2 regions of the Bacillus aerius genome follow, and region 1 is predicted to be linked to the other one. Evidence: a T-box and tRNA genes for the amino acid it is inferred to sense, from the RefSeq annotation. Region 1 holds a T-box; the other holds one or more tRNA genes.

Region 1 (3,495 bases):
AATCAGTTCAACAAGCAGTTTCATGTCAGCAGAAGCTTGTTCGTTGGAAAGCTCCGGCTTCACTTCAGGCCATGCCGCTACAGTAATGGACTCACCTTCATGAGGTAGATGCTGCCAGATTTCTTCTGTTAAGAACGGCATAAACGGATGTAGAAGTCTCATCGTTTGATCTAATACATACGCAAGGATCGAACGAGTCGTTTTCTTCGCTGCTTCATCTTCTCCATAAAGCGGAAGTTTCGCCATTTCAATGTACCAATCACAGAAATCATCCCAAATGAAGTTGTATAAATGTCTGCCCACTTCACCGAATTCATACTTGTCAGCAAGCTGTGTGACACTTTCAATTGTTTCATTTAAGCGTGTCAAAATCCATTGATCAGCAACTGATTTTTCTCCTGTCAAATCAAGCTCATCGTACGTTAAACCATCCATATTCATGAGAGCAAAACGGGATGCGTTCCAAATTTTGTTCGCAAAGTTCCAAGTGGATTCAACCTTTTCAAAGCTAAAACGTAAATCTTGACCTGGAGAGCTTCCAGTCGCTAAGAAATATCTCAATGAATCCGCTCCGTACTTGTCGATGACCTCCATTGGATCAATTCCGTTGCCAAGTGACTTACTCATTTTACGCCCTTGTTCATCGCGGATAAGACCGTGAATGAGGACATCTTTGAACGGTTTTTCTCCTGTGAATTCAAGACCTTGGAAGATCATACGAGATACCCAGAAGAAGATGATGTCATAGCCTGTTACAAGCAGATTGGTTGGGTAGTAGCGCTTGAAGTCTTCACTTTCTGCATCTGGCCAGCCCATTGTAGAGAAAGGCCAAAGCGCTGAACTAAACCATGTATCAAGTACATCGTTATCTTGCTCCCAGTTTTCAATATCTTCTGGCGCATCAAGTCCCACGTATACTTCCTTCGTTTCTTTATGATACCAAGCCGGGATGCGGTGTCCCCACCATAGTTGACGAGAAATACACCAGTCACGGATATTTTCCATCCAGTGTAAATACGTCTTTTCAAATCGGTCTGGAACAAATTGAACTTGCTCATCACCTTTTTGCAGATTGATGGCTTCATCTGCGAGCGGCTGCATTTTCACAAACCATTGTGTTGATAAATATGGCTCCACTACAGCGCCACTACGCTCACTGTGACCAACTGAATGCATGTGGTCCTCAATTTTGAACAAAACGCCTTCTTCTTGAAGATCTTTCACAAGCTGTTTACGACATTCGAAGCGGTCCATTCCTTTGTATTGAAGCGCATTTCCATTCATTGTGCCATCTTCATTCATCACAAGAATGCGCTCTAGGTTATGACGGTTTCCAAGCTCGAAGTCATTCGGGTCATGAGCCGGCGTTATTTTTACAGCTCCTGATCCAAATTCCATATCAACATAGTCATCCCCGACGATTGGAATCTCTCGGCCTGTAATTGGTAAAACAACTGTTTTCCCAATCAAATGCTGATAGCGTTCATCTTCAGGATGTACAGCGACTGCCGTATCTCCCAGCATCGTTTCAGGTCTTGTTGTCGCAATTTCAATCGAACCTGATCCATCTGCAAGCGGATATCTCAAGTGATAAAACGCACCTTGCACATCCTTGTAGATGACTTCAATATCAGAAAGGGCCGTTTTTGTTGCTGGGTCCCAGTTAATGATGTATTCTCCGCGATAGATCAATCCTTTTTCATACAATTGAACAAACACTTGGCGGACCGCTTTATTCAAGCCTTCATCTAATGTAAAACGCTCACGCGAATAGTCTAGACCTAGACCCATTTTCGCCCACTGGCTACGAATAAAATCGGCATACTCTTCTTTCCACTTCCACGTTTCTTCTACAAATTTTTCACGTCCGAGATCATAGCGGCTCACACCTTCTTCGCGAAGCTTCGCCTCTACCTTGGCTTGTGTTGCAATACCCGCATGGTCCATTCCTGGCAGCCATAAAACATCATAGCCCTGCATCCGTTTCATACGAGTCACGATGTCTTGAAGGGTTGAATCCCAAGCATGCCCTAAGTGTAATTTTCCTGTCACGTTTGGTGGAGGAATGACGACTGTATATGGATCTTTCGTTTTGTCATTTTGTGCTTCGAAGAATTTCCCTTCAAGCCAGTACGTATAGCGGTCTTTTTCAATCGCATTTGGATCGTACTTTGTTGGCATTTCTTGATTATTTGTTCCCATTTGTGTTACCTCCACATTTTTTCGGCTGATGAAACATAAAAAAAGCCTTTTCATCCTTGTAAAAGGACGAAAAAGCTTTTTCGCGGTACCACCTTTTTTCACGAAACACTTAGACGTGTCCCGTACTCTCTAAAGGATAACGGGGATCTCCCGAATTTCTCTACTACATGTTTCAAGAAATTAAGCTCACAGGCGACCTTCCAAACAAGTGCATCCTAGAAAACCTTTCAGCTATTGGTTTCCCTCTCTTTAGGGTCTTGCTCGTACTCTTCCTGATCCACGCTTACGATATATCACGTTCATCAGCTTATACTCATCTTTTATTAATATTACTAAATGCCTTTTGTTTTCGTCAATCATCTTTTCCGCTTTTCTTCTTCTTTATACAAATTGGGCAGGCACCCTTTGCCTCTTTGCCCATATGATAATAACAAAATAAAGAAGGAGGGCGTTTTATTTTGAAAAAGATCAATCCTTACACACTCCCCCCATGGCTTAGACAAATTCGGGCAGTTGCCTCCCAAGTCGTTCTCCCGATTGCCATATTTCAAGGCTTTCGCACGATCATTTTTCCCACAACATTTGACGTCCTCATCTTAGGAATTCTTATATTTCTCGCCTGTGCCTTTCACCTTGATTGGTTTTAAGAGAGCTGAAAGCTGCAGGCTCACTCTTATGTATAGGTCCCTCGTTAGACATTTCATAGCGCAACAGCAAACAACCTCGTCACTCTTCTGATGACGAGGCATTTTGTTCTTCTTCAAGGCGTCTAGCCTGCTCAATTTCGTGTATTTTCATGACGGTCGGCTCAGAATTTTTCATTTGCCAATACGCCCTTAACAGCTCCTGACAACTTTCCATCTCATCCTGTCCGCCTGCTTCATAGGCTTTCACCGTATCAAACAAACTCTGCGGATAAGCGAGGTAGCTCAAGAACAAATGAATCTCTTCCTCACGAAGTGGATTTCCCTTTTGATACGTATAAAACAAAGATGTGCATTCAGGACAAGGAGTAGGGTAGGTTTTGAATGTGCGATAGTAAAAGGTCAAAAGGTCATAAATGGGGGCAGCCTTTTTGGACCTCTCAAAATTGGTGAAATGTCCTGTACCTACATCATTGTACAAAAAATGATGGATTGACAATTGCCCATGGTTTAACACAATACGTGTCGTCTCTTGGTCTTTCATTTCCTCATGCCAATCCTCTAAACGTTCAAGTGCAAATTCACTTGCAGACATCGCTTCTGAAAAATACATAGCAGCAGCCAGCTCAAATGGCGACATATACCATGT
Region 2 (3,495 bases), 2.4 Mb from region 1:
AAATGAACACCATCTGTTCTTTCTTTTAAATACGCAATGGCTTCCTCCATTACTCTCGTCATCCCTAATCGATCGATTTCATGCATCGTATACACTTTAATGCCTTTTTCTCTAATCAATGCCCGCTCTCCTTCATCTAAAGAACGAGCACCAATCAAGATCACATTCTCAGGCTTTACTTTAGGTGTATAACCGCCAATATTGATTAAATCAGCATGCCCAAAGCCGAGACTGACAGCGAGCGGCATCCCATGAATATTTCCAGAAGGAGAAGTTTCCTCTGTATTTAAATCACCGTGCGCATCATACCAAATGACACCCAAACTTTTATAATGCTTAGCTACACCGGCTAGTGTACCAATTGCAATGCTATGATCCCCGCCTAAAATCAGCGGAAACGAACCTGACTGCACAATACTGCTAACCTTTTCAGCAAGAAGCTGGTTTGCGCCAGCATTCTCCGTTAAGTTTTTCAGTTTTTCACTTGTATAGAGACCTTTCTCATCATCCCTTTGCTCAACGGGAATATCCCCTAGATCTTCGACATCAAATGAAAGCGATTCCAATTTTTCTTTTACACCAGCACAGCGAATGGCACTCGGCCCCATATCGACGCCCCTTCTCATTTGACCGAGATCCATCGGCACCCCAACAATTGTGACCTTCTTTTGATCTCCCATATGTACATCCCCTTTCCGTTCATGCTTATATTTTACTTTCTCGGTGCCTTCTGACTCAACTCAACAATATTTTGAATAGTTATACATTCCAATCGTCAAAATAAAAAAAAGACACCTTTTTAAAAAAGGTGTCTTAACTGGGCTAGCTGGATTCGAACCAACGCATGACGGAGTCAAAGTCCGTTGCCTTACCGCTTGGCTATAGCCCAAAAATGGTGGAGGGGGGCGGATTCGAACCGCCGAACCCGGAGGGAGCGGATTTACAGTCCGCCGCGTTTAGCCACTTCGCTACCCCTCCACATATGGAATTGATAAAAGAAAAACAGTGCCGGCAAGAGGACTTGAACCCCCAACCTACTGATTACAAGTCAGTTGCTCTACCAGTTGAGCTACACCGGCATATGGTGGAGGATGACGGGCTCGAACCGCCGACCCTCTGCTTGTAAGGCAGATGCTCTCCCAGCTGAGCTAATCCTCCACATGATGGTGACCCGTACGGGATTCGAACCCGTGTTACCGCCGTGAAAGGGCGGTGTCTTAACCGCTTGACCAACGGGCCAGTTTGTCAAGTTTACTGTTTCCGTGAAGCTGACAAAAGTTATTATATACAGGTTGTCCCCCTTTTGTAAAGGGGATTTTTATTTTTTTTATTTTCTAACTATTAAACCCTCATCAGCACAACATTTCGACTGAAATATAATTTCAGTATTTAAATATAATATTGAAATTTCATGTCATACTCAATATACTGAAAATGAAGAAATAAGGAGGTATGTCACATGCAGCCATCTCAACTGCGTTCTTTGACAACAGAATCAAGAAACCCTAACACCATGAGAATTTCACAAGCAAGCCCGCTAGAAATACTCCAAATGATAAATGCGGAAGATATGAAGGTCGCTGAAGCCGTCAACCGTGTCCTTCCAGACGTAAAGACAGCAAGTGACTTTGCCTTTGAATCCATCTCGAATGGGGGCAGACTCATTTATCTAGGCGCTGGAACAAGCGGCAGAATTGGGGTAATGGATGCGGTCGAATGTCCACCTACCTATAGCATTTCACCTGATGTCATCGTAGGCATCATGGCCGGTGGCGACTCTGCCTTTTCACATGCAGCAGAAGATGTGGAAGACAGTGAAGAAGCTGGTCAAAAAGATTTAGAACACATCCACCTGACATCAAAAGATACAGTTGTCGGCATCGCGGCGAGCGGTAGAACACCCTATATCATTGGCGCTTTAAACTATGCTAGAACCATTGGAGCAAAAACAGTAGCCCTCAGCTGCAATGAACAAGCAGAGATTAGCGAACTAGCAGACTGCGCCATTGAAGTCGTCGTAGGAGCAGAAGCCATCACTGGGTCAACACGAATGAAAGCCGCATCCGCTCATAAAATGATTTTAAATATGCTTTCCACCTCTGTCATGATCAGACAAGGCAAAGTATATGAAAACCTGATGGTAGATGTAAAAGTAAGCAATCATAAACTGAAAGAACGCGCCATCACCATCATTCAGCATGTGACCAATGCTTCCTACGAACAAGCCGTAAAAGCCCTTGAAGCAGCCGATTTAGAAGTTAAAACAGCCATCGTCATGCTCCAAACCAAAACAGATAAAAAGACAGCCAAAGACCTGCTCAACAAAGCAGATGGTCACATCGACAAAGCCATCTTACGTCATCAATCTTAAAGGAGGAAACTCATGTCAGCAGGCGGACTCACCCTACTACACACAATGAAATCAAAGCTTCCCCAATCTGAAAAAATCATTGCAGACTATATCCTTGCCCATCCTGACAAAGTCATTAAAAGCACAGTGCATGAAATCAGTCAGGCTGCCGGCGCAAGCAGCTCTGCCGTCATCCGCCTCTGTAAGTCTCTCGGGCTGGATGGCTATCACGATTTGAAAATGCGGATCGCTGGAGACTTAATGCACACTGATAAACAAGGCTACCGGGATATCGAACAAGATGAACCACTTCAATCCATTATTCAAAAGACAGCAGGAAACACCATTCAATCGATCAAAGATACAGCCTCTATTTTAAATGTAGAAGCTTTAGAAAAAGCTGTTCAACTGCTACTGAATGCAAACCAAATCCATTTTATCGGTGTGGGTGCATCTGGCATCGTCGCAGCTGATGCCCAGCAGAAATTTCTCAGAATCAATTATGCAGCTACAGCCTTTACTGACATGCACATCGCATCTACGGTCATCGCAAATGCTGGAAAGAATGACATTGTGTTCGGTATATCCTTTTCTGGAGAAACGTTAGACATCATCCAAGCCCTTCAGCTCGCCAAAGAAAATGAAGTGAAAACCATTGCTTTAACGCATCCAGGGCATACAAGCGTTTCTGCATTGTGTGATGTTCATCTATCAACGTCCGGTTCCAATGAAGCACCTTTTCGCAGTGCTGCCACTTCCTCTAGAATGGCACAGCTCTATTTAATCGATGTCTTGTTCCTCAGTTTAGCCTCTCGTCAATATGAACAGACAGCACAATATATTGACAAAACAAGGCATGCCATCCGCTCCATGAAACGAAAAACAAAGGGGGATTCAACATGAGTCATCAAAAAAAATATCAGCAGTTGGCGAAAGACATCCTTTCACTCTGTGGTGGTTCTGAAAACATCTCTTCCCACACACATTGTATGACACGTCTCCGAATTACACCCATTGATCGTGAAAAAGTGCAAACCACCGCGATCAAAGAACTCGATGGCGTCATTGGTGTCGTCGAAGCGGAAACACTGCAAATCATTTTAGGCACAGGTGTTGTCAACCAAGTATCAAGTGCGTTTGAACAG

What was found. The T-box of region 1 lies ahead of M2353_RS12965 (valine--tRNA ligase). A T-box ahead of a tRNA ligase gene usually reads a tRNA of that ligase, here a tRNA-Val.
Region 2: it has a tRNA-Val gene. The T-box ahead of M2353_RS12965 (valine--tRNA ligase) is inferred to sense a tRNA for this amino acid. The anticodon was not compared.

What each region holds. Positions count from the first base shown of each region.
Region 1 is NZ_JARYHO010000001.1:2,499,300-2,502,794, forward strand. It holds gene M2353_RS12965 (valine--tRNA ligase) at 1-2,202, opposite strand, end outside; T-box leader at 2,262-2,491, opposite strand; gene M2353_RS12970 (hypothetical protein) at 2,661-2,849, shown strand; gene ysxE (spore coat protein YsxE) at 2,929-3,495, opposite strand, start outside.
Region 2 is NZ_JARYHO010000001.1:75,785-79,279, reverse strand. It holds gene rocF (arginase) at 1-680, opposite strand, end outside; tRNA gene M2353_RS00500 (tRNA-Gln) at 818-889, opposite strand; tRNA gene M2353_RS00495 (tRNA-Tyr) at 894-978, opposite strand; tRNA gene M2353_RS00490 (tRNA-Thr) at 1,007-1,079, opposite strand; tRNA gene M2353_RS00485 (tRNA-Val) at 1,083-1,158, opposite strand; tRNA gene M2353_RS00480 (tRNA-Glu) at 1,165-1,239, opposite strand; gene murQ (N-acetylmuramic acid 6-phosphate etherase) at 1,460-2,371, shown strand; gene M2353_RS00470 (MurR/RpiR family transcriptional regulator) at 2,384-3,253, shown strand; gene M2353_RS00465 (PTS transporter subunit EIIC) at 3,250-3,495, shown strand, end outside.